DNA from 4 places in the Thioalkalivibrio sp. AKL8 genome. Region 1 is predicted to be linked to each of the others. Evidence: predicted binding sites of a transcription regulator. Region 1 holds the regulator's gene; each other region holds the start of a gene.
What was found. The regulator sigma-54, encoded in region 1, starts transcription at its own class of promoters, with help from an activator protein. The targets are predictions, from matches to a motif close to TGGCANGNTNCNTGCTT.

Region 1 (4,197 bases):
GTCTGGCTGCGACAGGCCGCGGGCGAGTTGGGCCAGCAGGTCGAGGTGGTCGCCGGTGGCGGCCTCCGGGACCAGCAGTGCGATCAGGATATCGACCGGCTCGTGATCCATGGCGTCGAAGTCGACGCCCTTTTCCAGGCGCAGCACGGCCACGCGCGGCGCCTCGAGATCGGCCAGGCGGCCATGGGGAATCGCAACCCCATGGCCGAGACCGGTGGATCCGAGTTTTTCGCGTGCGGACAGGGCCTCGAAGATCGCATTGCTTCCTGGTCCCGTGCCGTCACCTCCGCCGGCGAGGAGGTCCGCCAGGGCCTCCAGGGCCCGTTTCTGGCTGGAGCACTCGGGTTGCAGGCCAATGCGCTCGGAGGTGATCAACTCGGCAATCGTCATGGATCAGGAGGCCTGCTCGCGGTTGCGCTGGGCACCTTCGGCGCGGTGGTGGTCCTTGACCTTTTCCTTGTGCTTGATCAGCTGACGGTCGACTTTGTCGATCAGCGCGTCGATTGCGGCATACATGTCCTCGTGAGAGGCCTCGGCGTGGATGTGATTGCCGCTGACCTGGAGATTCGCTTCGGCCTGGTTGTGCTGATTCCGGGTCTTCTCGTGGGTCAGCACGACGTGGACGTCGATGACCTTGTCGAAGTGGCGCTCCAGCTTCGCGAATTTCTCGTTGACGTAGTCGCGCAGGGCGTCGGTGATGTCCACGTGGTGGCCGGTCAGGTTGATCTGCATGGTCAGGACTCCTTGGTTACTTGCTGCCGGTGGGCATCGAGGCCATCTGCCGGCGTTCGCTGGATGAAGGGATGTGCATCGCCTCGCGGTACTTGGCCACGGTGCGGCGCGCTACGTTGATGCCCCGGTCCGACAGGACCTGGGCGAGCCGGGCATCGCTGAGCGGCTTGTTCGGGGGTTCGTCGCCAATCAATTCGCGAATCATGGCACGGATGGCGGTGGCGGAACACTCGCCGCCATCGTTCGTGCCGACATGGCTGGAGAAGAAATACTTGAACTCGAAGACCCCGCGCGGGGTGTGCATGTATTTCTGCGTGGTAACCCGCGAGATGGTCGATTCGTGCATCTCCAGGGTCTCGGCAATGTCGCGCAGGATCAATGGCTGCATCGCGACGTCGCCATGCTCGAGAAAGCCCTGCTGGCGGTGGACGATCGCCTCGGCGACCCGCAGCAGGGTGTCGTTGCGGCTGTGCAGGCTCTTCAGGAACCAGCGTGCCTCCTGCAGCTGATCGCGCATAAAGGCGCTGTCGCGGGCATCCGAGACCTGGCGCACCATGCCGGCGTAGAGGTCGTTGATGCGGATGCGCGGTGCGATCTCCGGGTTTAGATCCACGCGCCAGCCCTCGGTGGTGTGGCGCACGTAGACATCCGGGACCACGTATTCCGAGGTGGCGGAGCTGATCTGTGCGCCGGGGCGCGGGTTCAGGGTGCGGATCAGATCCAGTGCGCGGGCCAGTTCGTCCGGGTCGCGTACGCCGGACTGGCGCTGCAGGGCCTTGTAGTCGCGCTTGCCCAGGCTGTCCATGCCGTGTTCCAGGATCGCCCGTGCGGCCTCGCGGGCCGGGGCGTCCGGGGCCAGTTCGCGTAGCTGGATCTCCAGGCACTCCCGCAGGTTGCGCGCGCCGACCCCCAGCGGGTCGCACTGCTGAATCCAGTGGAGCACTGCCTCGACCTCGTCGACGCCGACGGTTTCATCCTCGCCTCGGCTGATGGTCTCGGCCAGGGTTTCCAGGTCACCCTCGAGATAGCCGTCGGGGCTGATGGCGTCAATCAGGGCCGCCCCGATGCGCTGGTCGCGCGGTGTCAGATGGCTCAGATGCAGCTGCCACAGCAGGTGATCCTGCAGGCCCTCGCCGTCGTCGTCGCTGGTGTTTTCCAGCGGGTCGCGGTCATCCACGCCCTTGTTGGGTGTCGGGGCCGGTTCGTAGATGTCGTCCCAGCGGCTGTCGGTGGTCAGTTCCTCGGGGATCACGTCATCGCTGGTGGTGGTGGCCTCCATGCGATCGCCTTCCACCAGCTCGCCGTCCTGGTTCAGGCGCTCGGTGTCGGCCTCGGCCTCTTCGTCCTCGACCTGTTCGAGCATGGGGTTGCTCTCCAGCGCCTGCTGGATCTCCACCTGGAGCTCGAGCGTGGACAGCTGCAACAGGCGGATCGCCTGCTGCAGTTGCGGGGTCATGGTCAGCGTCTGACCCAGCTGCAGATTCAGGCCGGGTTTCAGCATCGCGTATTCGGAGCGAGGGTGGGCATTGGTGGAATCTTAAAGCCTGCCTTGTGGTTTGTGCACCGACCGGGCCGCATGTGGGGCGCTTTCACAGGCGGAAGTTCTCGCCGAGATAGACCCGGCGCACCTGGGGATCGGCCAGCAGCTCGTCCGGTGTACCGGCGGCCAGCAGGCGTCCCTCGCTCAGAATATAGGCCCTGTGGCAGATGCCGAGGGTCTCGCGCACGTTGTGATCGGAGATCAGTACGCCGATGCCGCGCTGGGCGAGATGCCGAATCACGTCCTGGATGTCGCCCACCGAGATCGGATCCACCCCGGCGAAGGGCTCGTCCAGGCAGATGAACTGCGGATCCCCGGCGAGGGCGCGGGCGATCTCGGCCCGGCGACGCTCCCCACCGGACAGCGCGATGCCCGGGCTGTGGCGCACGGTCTCGAGCTGAAACTCCTCGATCAGGGCGTCGCCAATGCGGCGGCGCTCGTGGCGATCCAGCCCGGGGCGCAGCTCGAGCACGGCCTGCAGGTTGTCCCACACGCTCAGGCGGCGAAAGATCGAGGCCTCCTGCGGCAGGTAGCCGAGGCCGGCGCGCGCGCGTACGTGGATGGGGGCGCGGGTGATGTCGCGCTCGCCCAGGGTGATGCGCCCGGCATTGGGACGGATCAGCCCGACCAGGCTGTAGAAGCAGGTGGTTTTGCCGGCCCCGTTCGGGCCCAGCAGGCCGACCACCTCGCCGGGCGCGAGGTCGACGTCCACCTGGTCCAGCACCGTGCGCTGGCCGTAGCGCTTGGTCAGCTCGCGTCCGATCAGGCGGTCGTTGGTTTGTGCCGGTGTGGCGGATGGGCTGGGGGCGGTGGCGTTCATTCGTCGTCGCGCGGCTGGATGGTGATGCGCACGCGCTCGCTGTCGCCTTCGCCGCGTTCGGCCTCGATCACGTCGGTCGTCAGGTCGTAGGTGATGCGCTTGCCGCGCGCCTCCTCGCTGGTGGTGATCACATGGGCCTGGTCGGTGAGGATCATGCGGTCCTCGTTCAGCAGGTAGTCGATGCGCAGGGCGGTGGCAATGCGCATCTCTCCGGTTTCCGGATCGGGTGATTCCAGGCGTGCCGGCTCGCCGTGGGCCTCCATTTCGTAGGGGCGGCGATCGCGGGTGCGCACGTAGACCTTGTCGGCCTCCAGGGTCATGTCGCCGCGGATTACGATCACGTCGCCGGTGTAGGTCCCCAGCCCCTGGCGTTCGTCCATCTCCGCGCGGTCGGCAGTGATCTCCACCGGCAGTGCCGGGCCCGCCGAGCCCTGCTGGGCGAGCGCGGGCGTGGCCAGCAGGGCTAGCAGCAGGAGCGCCGCCAGGCGGGCACCCGGTTGGCCCGGACGGTGGCGAAGGCTATGGGGATTCGGGGTCATGCGCGGGATCCTCCTCGCTCGTCTCGCTGTAGAGCGAGTACACGTCATGGAACAACTCTATGGTATCCCCTCGCGAGTCCACGCGCAGACCGGTGCCGCGCTGGAACAGGCCCGGCTGGTTCAGGGTGGAAAGGGCATCCGAAGTGGCGACCATGGTGTCGGTGGCGACGCGAACATCCCGCGAATCGATGATGGTCTCTACGCGTTCGCCGCGGGGCGGCTGTACGCCGTGGGTGGGGCCCACCAGGTCCAGGGTCACGGCGGCCGGTTGATGCAGTGCGGCGGGGGCAGTCCAGCGCCATTCGATACCGCCTTCGGCGAACAGGTCGAGGTCCGGGTCGTCCACCCATTGGGGGCCGTCACGTCCAAACTCGCGCAGGCGGGTGCCGCGCAGACGATGGCTCAGTTCGCCGTCGTCGCCGGTGGCATGCAGGGTGAAGCCGTCAATCTGCAGCGTGACCTCGCCCTCGGGCGGGCTTACCTCAGCCTGCGCCAGGGGCACGGTCGCGAATGCGAGCACGGCCAGGGTCCATCCGAGTCGGCTGCGAATCCTGCGTCTCATCCGT
Region 2 (4,197 bases), on a different contig from region 1:
AACGCCATCGCGCTCGGCATGTTCTTGGTCGTCCTGTTCGGCTCCCTGTTCGGCCTGCTGCTGCCGTTCACCCTCACCCGCCTGGGCGTCGACCCCGCCGTCGCCAGCGCCCCGCTGATCACCTCCGTCGTCGACGTCGTCGGCATCACCATCTACTTCGCCACCGCCGTCGCCATCCTCGGCCTCTAGCTCCCCCAACCCCCGTCCTCCCTGTAGGAGCGGGCTTGCCCGCGAAGCCCCTGCCAAAGCCGAATCCGGAAAACGCCGCGAACCTTGCCCCCACATCACCCGGCCGACAGACCTCATCATCCCGGCCCCAGTCACGACCCCTGGTCATCCCGACCACAGCACCAGCCCCCCGTCATCCCGGCCGGAGCGCAGCGAAGAGCCGGGATCTCCACCGTTCGAACCCCCAAGATCAAGACCCCCGGCCATGACAACCAGAGGCACCCCAGCCCCCAGAGTGACAACGTGCGTCACTTCACATGACCATTTTTGTCACGTGACACACCCGGGAGGCGCGCGTGCGTGACCCATGCCACAGACCACACCGCGCCCGGGCGCCGTTTTCACGCATTTCCGCACTCTTGGCACGCCCAATGCATCTACTCAGACAGCTGCCCACGGGGTGGCCGGGCCGAAGGCCCAGCTTTTATGACATCAAGGGAGAAACACCATGCAAAAAGTGAAGAGCGTCCAGAAGGGCTTCACGCTGATCGAACTGATGATCGTTGTGGCGATTATCGGCATTCTGGCGGCGATTGCGTTGCCGGCTTATCAGGATTATACGGCTCGGGCGCAGGCAGCCGAAGGCCTCTCCGCCACAGCGGGCATGCGCACTGACATCGCCGAGGCCGTTACTACCGGCGGAGTTGGCAACTTCGACGTCACCAACTACGACTTTTCCACCGCCCGGTATATCGACACCGTCGACGTTGACATCGTCGTAGATGAAACCAGCGGGGCGATCTCGGGTACCGGCAACATCACCATCAACTGGGACGACACCGTGGCTGCCTTGGATGGTGCAATGGTTCTTGAACCTCGCCTGGCCTTTCGTGATGGCGGTACCGACATCAGTGATGCAATCGGCGTCAACGGTTGGAATTGCGTCGCCGACGGCACCATGGCCGACAATCACCTGCCGGGCGGCTGCCGGTAGTAATCGCCTTCTGCCCCTGACGGTCCCGCCGTCATAATCAAGCCCCGGCTCCGGCCGGGGCTTTTTTGTGGTTCATCGAAGGATACCGGGGGGGGGGGGGGCATTCGTACGTTGAACCAATCCTCAAGCACCCATTGAACACTCTAGGACAGCCAACTTTTCTTGCCTGACAAAAATCCTCCAGGACGCCCGTGGTCGACGTAGGGTAAGGACACCCAGTACTGGAGCCCCGGCCATCATGCCGGGGCTTTTTCGTTTGTAATCGTCTGGGACACCCACTTTGTTGACATTGCCTGACAAAAATCCTCCAGGACGCCCGTGGTCCGCCAAGACACCACGGTGGCTGCGATGGCTCCGGACATCCAATTTACTTACGGTTGAGTAAACTCCGTTCCCTGTCCGTTTCTTCCGAATGGCCCACTTATTGCTTTATTTTTTGTGACACAAGTCTCACAACAGACGACTTCTTCAACCAGAAGGAAGGAACATGGGCAAGAACACAAACAGCGGCTTCACACTGATCGAACTGATGATCGTCGTCGCGATCATCAGCACCCTCGCCGCCATCGCGCTGCCGGCCTACCAGGACTACACGGCACGTGCTCAGGCCTCCGAGGGCCTCACCATCACCGCGGGCCTTCGAACCGACATGGCGGAACAGGTAACCACAGGCACCGGGACGACAGTGGACGTGAGCCTGTACGACTTCAACTCCCGCTACATTCAGGCCATAACCGCAAATGTGGAACCCGGCGAAGACGGCGCGATCACCATCACTTGGGACGAGGATTCCTCTGCACTTGGCGGCTCCATGATCCTGACGCCCACACTGGATGGCACCGTCGACCAAGCCTCCCGCATCAGCGGCTGGACCTGTAGCGTGGCCGACGGGATGAATACGGCGCACCTCCCCGGCGGCTGCCGCCAACAGTAACGGCGAAAATCCCTCTGGAGATCCTCCGGGAGAACCTCGGGGACACCCACCCTGCTCACCCCGCTCTAGCGGAACCCCGGAACGCGGTTTCGCTACGCCCTGAAAAACTCCAAGGCATTCACTATCCTAACGACAGGAACGTAACGAATCTGCGTTGCTGCAAGACCTACTCCACGGAAGGAGTTCATCATGACCCAGCCCCGCTCGACCCTCGTCTCTCTGGACGACACGCCCTGGTACCACGTCGTTTCCCGCTGCGTCCGCCGCGCGTTTCTCTGCGGGCACGATACCCACTCCGGACGATCCTTTGAGCATCGCCGCGGCTGGATCGCCGATCGTCTGAAACAGCTTGCGTCGGTGTTCGCCGTCGATATCGCGGCCTATGCGGTCATGAGCAACCACTTCCATATCGTTGTGCGGGTGGACGAGGCGCGCGTCGAGCCCCTGGAGCGCGCCGAGATCTTGCGTCGCTGGACGCAGCTCTTCTCGGGGCCGGTTATGGTGCAGCGGTATCTGGCCGATCCACAGGGGCTCGGTGCGGCCGAGATGAAGGTCGTGGATGCCTGGGTGGAGACGTACCGCTCCCGACTCGCTGACCTGTCGTGGTTCATGCGCGTGCTGAACGAGTCGATCGCCCGTCAGGCGAACGCCGAGGACGGCGTGACGGGACGGTTCTGGGAGGGACGCTTCAAGAGCCAGGCCCTGCTCGACGAGCAAGCGGTTCTGACGGCCATGGCGTACGTGGACCTGAACCCGATCCGGGCCGGGATGGCCCCCACGCCGGAGGCCTCCGAGTACACCTCGGTCGCGGAACGGCTTGCCGTGCTGCGCGCGACGTCCGGGGATGGAACAACGGTAGCCGAACGCGCCGCCGCCGATCCCGCGGTTCCAGGCGACAGCACGGCGCCGGGACACACCAACGCTACGAGATCCGACACACGTGGGAACCGGTCACGCTCCGTTCCGCACCAAACAGAATCCTTGCAGCCGGAGACGGTCCTGGACCAACTGGTCAGCGCCCCGCTACTTCCATTCGACGCCACTGGCCGCGCCGAGTGCGCCGTGCCCTTCGGCTTCGAGGACTATCTGGATCTCGTGGAGGCAACGGGGCGCGTCATCCGCGAGGACAAGCGCGGCTTCATCCACGATGGCACCCCGCCCCTGCTGGCGCGTCTGGGCATTGATCCCAATCAGTTCATCCGTGCGGCTAGCCGCATGTTGCAGCAATTCGGCAGCGCCATCGGAACACCGACCCATCTCACGGCCCGGTGCGATACCCGCCAAACGCGCTATCTGCGAGGCATGGCGGCCGCCCGGCAGCTCTTCCCTCACGATTCCGCCGCATTGGTGCCAAGCCCGTGACGCGGTTCAGCGGCAAATTCGCATCCTGATCACGGGCTTCCGGCACACGAAAAATCCGCCACCCAGCACTCCCTGAGCCTGGTACAAATATCGCTCCGTCCGGGCTCGGCTCGCCACCTTCTCCGGGCGCGCACCACTAGCAAGGCCAGCTCGACGCTTCGGAACTCCCTCACCACACGATTAGCGAAACAGGTCAGCGGCGGCGGCCGGGCGGTGGAGCAGGAATCCCTGGCCGATGGCGCAGCCTTCCTGCAGCAGGAAGGCGCGCTGGGGTTCTTCTTCCACGCCCTCGGCGATGAGGTCCAGTTCCAGGGCGGCGGCCAGCGCGATGATCGCGCGGATGATGGATTCGTTGTGGCGGGAATGGCCGATGTCGCGCACCAGCGACTGGTCGACCTTGAGGCGGTGCAGCGGCAGGCGGCGCAGATGCGCGAGGTTGGAGTAGCCGGAGCCGAAGTCGTCCATGGCCAGACGCACGCCGAGGCCGTCCAGCCGACGCAGGACCGCCAGGGCGCGCTCGGGGTACTCCATGATCATGGTTTCGGTCAGCTCGACCTCCAGGCGTTCGGGCGCGATGGCGAAGCGCCCCAGGGTCTCGCGTACGGTGGTGACGAGTTGCTCGTCGTGCAGCTCGCGCGCCGACAAGTTTACGGCGATCAACGGGATGTTCCGGCCCGCCTCGTCCCAGGCCGCGAGCTGGCGGCAGGCCGCCTCCAGAACCCAGCGATCGATCGCCTGG
Region 3 (4,197 bases), on a different contig from region 1:
ACGAGACCGCGATCGCCCGCGAGATGGCCGAGAGCGTGGGTGCCGACCAGGACATCATGACCCTGGACGCCAACCACCTCTACGACAACTTCGAAGAGGCCCTCTGGCACGCCGAGCGCACCATCTACAACACCCTGGGTGTCGCCAAGTTGCTGATGAGCCGCCACGTGAACAAGGCCGGCTACAAGGTCGTCGTCACCGGCGAGGGTTCGGACGAGCTGTTCGGTGGCTATCCGGCCTTCCGCCGCGACATGTTCCTGCACGGCCTGGATACCCTGCCGGAGGCCGACCGCCAGGCCTGGCAGCAGATGCTGAACGAGTCCAACGAGCTGGTCTCCGGTGCGATGCTGGCCGAGGACGAGGTCAACGACCCCGACTTCACGCAGATGATGGGCTTCACCCCGTCCTGCCTGCAGCCGTGGCTGGCCGCGGCCGACCACGTGCCGGGCCTGCTGCACCCGAAGCGCCGCGAGCGCATGCAGGACTACAAGCCGGGCAAGGCGATCGCCAACGCCCTGGATGACGACATGCTGGAAGGCCGGCATCCGCTGGACAAGGCTCAGTACGTCTGGATCAAGACCATGCTGGAGGGCCAGATCCTGACCTGGGGCGGCGACCGCATGGACATGGCCAATTCGATGGAGGCGCGCCCGCCGTTCCTCGATCACCACCTGGCCGAGTTCGCCGCCCACCTGCCGCCGACCATGCGCATCAAGGGCAAGACCGAGAAGTACGTGCTGCGCGAATCGATGAAGGGACTGCTTCCGAAGGTGCTCTACGAGCGCGAGAAGTTCGCCTTCATGGCGCCGCCCGCGCACACCGACCCGGTCAAGTGGGCGGCGATGAAGGCCCTGGCCGATCGCTATCTGTCCCCGGAGAAGGTCGCCGAGGCCGGGTTGCTCGACCCGGAGGGCGTGCGTCAGGTGTTCGAGCTGCACGAGTCCGAGGACACGCCGGCCGCCACCCAGGTTCAGCTGGACGCGGTGATCAACCACATGATCGGGGTCCAGGTGCTGCACGACAAGTTCGTCGCCACCGACATCCCGGCGCTGGCGCGGCAAAAGGCCGAGGAGTTCGGCTGGCACGCCTGATCACGGGTGCAAGCCCCGAGTGACCCAGAAGGCCCCGCGGATCTTGGTCCGCGGGGCCTTTTTCGTTCTTGCCAACAGGGCCGCGGTCGGGGTCTCGACGGGGGTGAGCGCCCTTATCCGTTGCTGGTTGCGCACGGATCGCGCGCGACCGGCACAAAAAAGCCGCCCGCGGCCAGGGGCCGGGGGCGGCTGATGGCTTCGCGGCCCCGAGGGGCCGGAAGCGGCGGCCTTACAGGCTGTAGTACATGTCGAACTCGATCGGATGGGTGGTCATGCGCATCTGCGTGACGTCTTCCATCTTCAGGTCGATGTAGGCATCGATCATGTCGTCGGTGAACACGCCACCCTGGGTCAGGTATTCGCGATCCTGGTTCAGGGCTTCCAGCGCCTGGTCCAGCGAATGGCAGACCTGCGGAATGCCCTTCTCTTCTTCCGGCGGCAGGTCGTAGAGGTTCTTGTCCATCGCGTCGCCCGGGTGGATCTTGTTCTGGATGCCGTCCAGGCCGGCCATCAGCATCGCCGCGAAGGCGAGATACGGGTTGGCGGTGGAGTCCGGGAAGCGCAGCTCGACGCGACGGCCCTTCGGGTTCATGACGAACGGGATACGCAGCGAGGCGGAGCGGTTGCGGGCGGAGTAGGCCAGCATGACCGGTGCCTCGAAGCCCGGCACCAGACGCTTGTAGCTGTTGGTGGACGGGTTGGTGAAGGCATTCAGCGAGCGGGCGTGCTTGATGATCCCGCCGATGTAGTACAGCGCGGTCTCGGACAGGCCGCCGTACAGGTCACCGGAGAACAGGTTCTTGCCGTCCTTGGACAGCGACTGGTGCACGTGCATGCCGGAGCCGTTGTCACCGACGATCGGCTTGGGCATGAAGGTCGCGGTCTTGCCGTGGACGTGGGCCACGTTCTGGATCACGTATTTGAGGATCTGCACCTCGTCGGCCTTCTGCGTCAGGGTCGCGGGACCCACGCCAATCTCGCACTGGCCGGCGGTCGCCACCTCGTGGTGGTGCACCTCGGTCTCGAGGCCCATCTCGGTCATCACTTCGCACATGGTGGAGCGGATGTCGTGCAGGCTGTCGACCGGCGGGACCGGGAAGTAGCCGCCCTTCACGCCCGGGCGGTGACCGATGTTGCCGTCCTCGTAGACGCGCTCGGAGTTCCAGGAGGCCTCCTGGGAATCCACGCGGCAGTAGGAGCCGGACAGGGTGCTGCCCCACTTCACGTCGTCAAAGATGAAGAACTCGTTCTCCGGGCCGAACAGCGCGGTGTCGGCGATGCCGGTGCTCTGCAGGTAGGCCTCGGCGCGGCGCGCCAGGGAGCGCGGGCAGCGGTCGTAGCCCTGCATGGTGGCCGGTTCGACCACGTCGCAGCGGATGTTCATGGTCATGTCTTCGAAGAACGGATCGAGGACCGCGGACTCGGCGTCCGGCATCAGGATCATGTCGGACTCGTTGATCCCCTTCCAGCCGGCGATCGACGAGCCGTCGAACATCTTTCCTTCCTCGAAGGTCTCTTCGTCGATGTCGTGGGCCGGCACGGTCACATGCTGTTCCTTGCCCTTGGAGTCGGTAAAACGGAAGTCGATGAAGCGAACTTCCTTTTCCTTGATCTGGTTCAGCACGTCGGCTGCGGACATGGGGATCTCCTTGGTCTTTACTTGAGTCTTCAAAGGTGGCCGGCCGGCCCGTCGGGCGCTTGCGCGGCGTCGCGGTTCATTATGCAGGCATCATGCCATCCGGTCCTGTTTGGCCCGGGCGCGCGAAAAACGGGCACCCGGGGCGCCCCGCCGCATCCTGGATGCACCAATCTGGTGCCTTATCTGCACAACTTTTGTGCGCATCGTGGTAGCCCGCACCTAATGAGTGCAGGGCCGATAGAGTAGCGTGACCTCGCCCAGCATGTCGCCTACCCCGGGATGGTGGTGCAGTCGGTCGGCCAGGGCCTGGGTGCGGGCCTCGAGGTCTGCCGGCGCGGCTGCCCCGTCAAGGCGCAGGGTCAGCGTCACGTGTACCCGACCGCCGAGATAATGCAGCGACAGGTGCTCCACCGCATCCAGCTCCGGGGCGTCCGCCCAGGCCTCGCGCAGCGCCTCCACCAGCGTCGGGCGCAGCGGCAGCATGGAACTCCGGGCCTGTTCCGCGTCGTTTTCCGGATCCACGTGCACGGTGATGTCGTTCACCCGCTCATGTTCGTCGGTCACCGCGTGGAACACCGCATCGGCGATCCGATGCCCCTCGGAGACCGAGATCATCGGCGCGACCTGGATATGCACGTCCACGACGACTTCGCTGCCGTGGCGGCGGGTGCGCAGCATGTGCGCATCCTTGACCCCGGGCACATCCATGATCGTGCGGTGGATGCGCTCGACCTTCTCCGGCTCCAGGGCCGTGTCGATCAGCTCCGCCGCGCTACGCACGATCAGGCGCCCGGCGATATGCAGGATGAACAGCGCGACGATCAGCGCGGCCAGGGCATCCGCCCACGGGAGCCCGGCCACCGCCGCACCGACCCCGACCAGCACGAACAGCGACGAGATCGCGTCCGTGCGATGGTGCCAGGCATTGGCATCCAGCATCCGCGAGCGCAGGCGCTTGGCCACCCGGTGGGTGTACTGGTACAGGCCTTCCTTGGCCACCAGGGTCAGCAGGGCAAAGGCGATCGCCGCGGGCGCTGGGCCGGTCATGGCCTCGGGCTCGACCAGGCGGTTGCCGGCGGCCCAGGCAATCGCCAGGCCCGCGAGTGCGAGGAAGACCCCGACGATCACCGTGGCCAGGGTCTCGATCCGCGCGTGACCGTAGGGGTGTTCCTGATCGGGGGAGGCGGCGGCCTTGCTTGCGGCGAACAGCACCACCCCGTCGGTGATCAGGTCCGACAGGGTGTGCACGCCGTCCGCCACCAGGGCCTGCGAGTTCAGCAGCCAGCCACTGACGAGCTGCGCCACGGCGAGGAAGCCGTTCACGGCCGCGCCCACCAACGTGACCCGGCGGGTATCGCGATAGCGGTGGCCGTTCTCCGGCGTGTCCGAAGGTCCGGAATTGGCGAGGGGGTCGCTCAGGGCCGCTCTCCCGAACAGAATCAAGGCCCCAGTATGGGCGCGCTTCGG
Region 4 (4,197 bases), on a different contig from region 1:
AGAGAGCGTGAGTTCGAACGCGCATTCATCGCGCAGTACGAGGTGCCGGACGGCTGCGACAGCTGGGACTCCCAAGCCCAGATGGTCGAGTGCACGAACCAGCGCATCCGCGCGCGCCGCGAATTCCGGGCCGAATTCTTCCGGGAGCCCACCCCGGGCCAGATCCTGCTGGAGGACACGCCGCGATGACGCCGAAGACCCTTCCCGATTCTGCAGCCTTCCCGGACCCTGCCCCGGGGCAAGAGGCAAGGTCTGCCCCCGAAGTCCCGTGCGTCTTCGCCTCCATTGCGCAGGCGCGCGTGCTGTTGGCGTTATGCTTTTAGAGGACTCGTCAAGTGATAGAAGCAGTGTCAAGTAAGAACATCGAAGAAGTACTGCCGCTGATTAGAAAATACCAGGAGTTCTACAAGGTTCAGGAAATTGATGACGAGAAGAATCGAGTGTTCTTCTCGCAGTTCAGCGAAAATGGAAATAATGGCTGCATTTTCCTGTTCAGGAGCAAAGCCGGAGACGCCGTGGCTTTTGCTACTGTATATTTCACGTATGTATCCAGTATTCCAGCCCGGGTCGGCGTTATGAGCGACCTTTATACATTGCCAGCCCATAGAGGAAACGGGATAGGTAAGCGGCTGATCAATCATTGCCTGGAGTTCGCCCGGGAAAAGGGTGCAGCAAGACTTCAATGGCTTACAGCCCAAGACAATCATCCGGCTCAAAAACTTTACGACTCCCTTAATACAAAAAAGAGCGCATGGTATGTCTACACGTACAGCGCATAGCCAAGCAAAGCAGCTCGGCCCTGCGGACCTGCGGACTCATGACGGGGTCGGACCACGGTAACGAAATGAGAATAGGCTGAGCGTCATAATGTGGCGCCAAATTTTCGGGGCCAAGACGGCCCCGTTTTTCGTTCGCCCGCTAGATCAGATCACTGGAGTCAGCCGTTGCGCTTTGCTCCCGTGTCTACGGAGTCTAGTCCTCGTCTTCGGCCCTCGGAGAAACATGACCAGGTCGGACCACGGTAATGGAATCCCGGCATTTGCAGCGCACGCTGCACTGCACCGGTTTGATTGCCTTTGCGATAGCAAGGGGCTTTGCAGCCTGCATCAGGCTCAACCACCTGCGGCGGGCGGTTCTGGCGGCACAACCTTGTGCCGCGGGGAAACCGGCACCCCTCCCGCCGGAGGCGAATGGGCGCCGGGCGCAGGGGAAAGGCCCCGGAATCGCTTCCGGGGCCCGTTCGGACAGGGTGCTGCGGTGGCTTACGCCGTCGAGGCCGGGGCGGGATCCTTGCGCCGGCGCAGGGCCCAGCCGAGCATCACGAGGCCGATACCGACCAGGAGCAGCGAGCCGGGGGTCGGTACTTCGTTATTTCCGTTACCGCGGTAGTACACCGAAATGTGCGAGATGTCGCGATCCTCGCCCGCGCCCGACAAATCGAACGGGGGCGCGGTCAACGGGGTGGCGTAGGTCCCGCCCAGGGCGCCGTTCAGCATGTCGTAGGCCACGATGTTGGTGTCGGCGCCATCCTTGAACGCGAACATCAGGTTCTCGAAATTGCTCCAGAAGTCGAGAACCACCAGCTCCCAGGTCCCGCTCTGGGCATCGCCGCTGAAGCTCACGATGGTTGCCGGATCATTGGGGTCGTTGATCAGGTTGCCGTTGGTGTCCTCGTACTTGCCGTCGAACAGCCAGTCCGAGTAGCCGAAGAACTCGGCATTGTTGACGACTGTGAGGCTGGTATTCACGTTGCCGTCAAGCGGCTCCAGGACCTGGCAGCCCTGGTTGGGAGTGACCTTGTCGCCCAGGTTGCCGTCGAGATCGGAGCAGTTGATGACGCTGGCGGAGGCCGAGCCGGCGGCAATCATGCCTCCCGCGAGCAGAAGGGCGAGGGTTCCGCCCCGTACAGTCTTTGTAGTCATGGTTGTTACCTCGTGGGTCTGCGCAGGCAGGTTGTGGTTTGGGGTCTGCGCTCGCCCACGAATTTGCAACATCCATGCCCGCTGGATTCCGCTCTATATTGACGTTGGAAAACCGTAGGTTACGCGCACCCGACGGGGGGCGGTCGCAAACGCGATCATCGGGTGTAAAGGGTTCTGACGCGTGCACGGGTGAAGGACCTCGACCAGGTCACATCGACGGGGTTGGGCCACGGTAACTAGGCGTGTTAACGGGGCTTTCTGAACCCAAAGGGCTGTTTGAGGGCGTTAAACGGCGCATTGCGGCCCATAAATGGGCTCTTACTCTGAGAGAGGATCCCGCTCCGGCACCGCGAAGGCGACCGGTAAGGCCTCGGGCTGCCTCGACGGATTGCCGCGGCCTCTGCGAGGCCGCGCAATGAAGCCATCTCAACCTTTTCCCCCGCCCCTTCCGGTCCTGACGACACGCGGCGTACTCTGCTGTAGAAACGGAGTAGCACAAAAAAGGGGACAGAGATGGGGCTTTACGATCGCGACTATGTCCAGGAGAAACAAACGCCCCATACCAAGAAAGCGAGGGGTGATCGAACCAGGGGAACATCCAAACCTGGTGCTGACGCCCGCCGGACTCGCCCGGCTCAGACGTCGCACTCGACAACCGGGGCCCCACCCAGTCCAGACTGGAAGACGATCGTCCTATGGGCATCCCTCGCCGCGAACGTGATGCTTCTAACGGCCTTGGTCATCCTCCACGGAAGATAGGATCTCCCGGGGTCGGGAGAATCGAGGAAGACGGGGTCGGACCACGGTAAGCCGGCGGACAGCATGTGAGTGAATGAGGCGTCATAGTGAAAACACTGACTTTCAGGTATTGGGACCGCATTCGATCCAGCTTATGGTTCATCCCCACCGTGATGGCCCTGGGCGCGGTGTTTTTGGCCTTCATAAGCGTCGCCCTGGATAGGCCGGTGACGAACTGGTTGTTGCGTTCGTGGGGCTGGACATTCACCGGTGGAGCCGAGGGGGCCAGCGCCGTGCTGGGGGTCATCGCCGGATCGATGATCACCATCGCTGGAGTTGTGTTTTCGATGACGCTAGTCGCCCTGTCGCTGGCGACGTCGCAGTTGGGGCCGCGCTTGCTCCGCAATTTCCTGCGCGATACGACGACTCAGGTCGTGCTGGGCACGTTCGTTGCCACCTTCCTGTATTGCTTGCTGGTCCTCCTTACCATCCGGCGCGCGGAGGAGGTTGCTTTCGTTCCTCATATATCAATCACGCTCGGCGTGCTCTTTGCGGTCGCGAGCGTGGGGGTGCTGATCTATTTCATTCACCACGTGTCTGTTTCGATGCAGGCCAACGAAATCGTGGCGCGCGTGAGCGACGAGTTGATCGCCGGGGTGGACCGCCTGTTTCCGGAACACATCGGGCGGGGGACGTCTCGGACGTCGGCAACACCACCCGAGTCGGCATTTCTGGACGTATTTGACCGGGAGGCTCGTCCCATTCGAGCGAGCGCGGACGGATACATTCAGTTCATCGACACGGACGCCTTGATCGAGTTGGCGATGCAAAAGGATGTGGTCATTCGACTGGAGCGAGTACCCGGTGACTATGTGGTCTCCGGTGGCCCCCTGATGCTGGTCTGGCCGGGAGAAAGGGCCGCCGACGTGCCTGCGGATCAGGTCAACAACACCTTCGCCCTGGGTAACCAGCGGACTTCGGGCCAGGACATCGAGTTCGCGGTTACCCAACTCGTGGAGGTCGCTCTGCGTGCCCTCTCCTCGGGAGTGAATGACCCGTTCACGGCAATTACGTGCGTAGACCACCTGGCGTCCGCGTTGAGTCGTTTGGCTACGCGAGACATGCCATCGCCCTATCGTTATGACAGTACGGATCAGCTGAGGGTGATTGCTCCAGGGTCTACTTTTGTGGACGTCACAGATGCGGCCTTCAACCAGATCCGACAAGTGTCCCGCTCGAACACCGCGGTTACTGTCCGCCTGCTGGAAACGATCGCCGAGGTCGCGAGATTCGTACAGCGGCCAGAGGATCGCGCTGCGCTGTTACGGCACGCTGAAATGATTGCCCGTGGGGCTAGTGAGGGACAGCCCGAAGTTGAGGACCGCCAGAAGGTAGAGGAACGCTTTGAATATGCGAAACGATTGTTGAGCGTGTCGCCAAGGACAGGGTCGGACCACGGTAACGGACTGAGTTAACGCGGCTTTGAGAATTTGAAGGGCTATTTCCAGGGCTTACACGGGGCTTTTGGGCCCGTAAA

Region 2: G335_RS0102055 (pilin) is a predicted target of sigma-54. The motif match lies at 1,576-1,592, and genes of this name have one in related genera.
Region 3: glnA (glutamate--ammonia ligase) is a predicted target of sigma-54. The motif match lies at 2,812-2,828, and genes of this name have one in related genera.
Region 4: G335_RS0109180 (PEP-CTERM sorting domain-containing protein) is a predicted target of sigma-54. The motif match lies at 1,986-2,002, and genes of this name have one in related genera.

What each region holds. Positions count from the first base shown of each region.
Region 1 covers NZ_AQYF01000007.1:80,914-85,110, reverse strand. Annotated here, with positions in the region: gene G335_RS0106100 (PTS sugar transporter subunit IIA) at 1-390, opposite strand, end outside; gene hpf (ribosome hibernation-promoting factor, HPF/YfiA family) at 394-732, opposite strand; gene G335_RS0106090 (RNA polymerase factor sigma-54) at 749-2,233, opposite strand; gene lptB (LPS export ABC transporter ATP-binding protein) at 2,322-3,092, opposite strand; gene lptA (lipopolysaccharide transport periplasmic protein LptA) at 3,089-3,631, opposite strand; gene lptC (LPS export ABC transporter periplasmic protein LptC) at 3,612-4,193, opposite strand; gene G335_RS0106070 (HAD family hydrolase) at 4,190-4,197, opposite strand, start outside.
Region 2 covers NZ_AQYF01000003.1:145,726-149,922, reverse strand. Annotated here, with positions in the region: gene mgtE (magnesium transporter) at 1-189, shown strand, start outside; gene G335_RS0102060 (pilin) at 677-1,162, shown strand; gene G335_RS0102055 (pilin) at 1,650-2,096, shown strand; gene G335_RS0102050 (transposase) at 2,286-3,458, shown strand; gene G335_RS0102045 (EAL domain-containing protein) at 3,639-4,197, opposite strand, start outside.
Region 3 covers NZ_AQYF01000005.1:27,280-31,476, reverse strand. Annotated here, with positions in the region: gene asnB (asparagine synthase (glutamine-hydrolyzing)) at 1-1,091, shown strand, start outside; gene glnA (glutamate--ammonia ligase) at 1,321-2,730, opposite strand; gene G335_RS0103125 (cation diffusion facilitator family transporter) at 2,950-4,197, opposite strand, start outside.
Region 4 covers NZ_AQYF01000008.1:400,280-404,476, forward strand. Annotated here, with positions in the region: gene G335_RS0109175 (hypothetical protein) at 1-189, shown strand, start outside; gene G335_RS13940 (N-acetyltransferase) at 336-779, shown strand; gene G335_RS0109180 (PEP-CTERM sorting domain-containing protein) at 1,263-1,868, opposite strand; gene G335_RS0109190 (DUF2254 domain-containing protein) at 2,768-4,135, shown strand.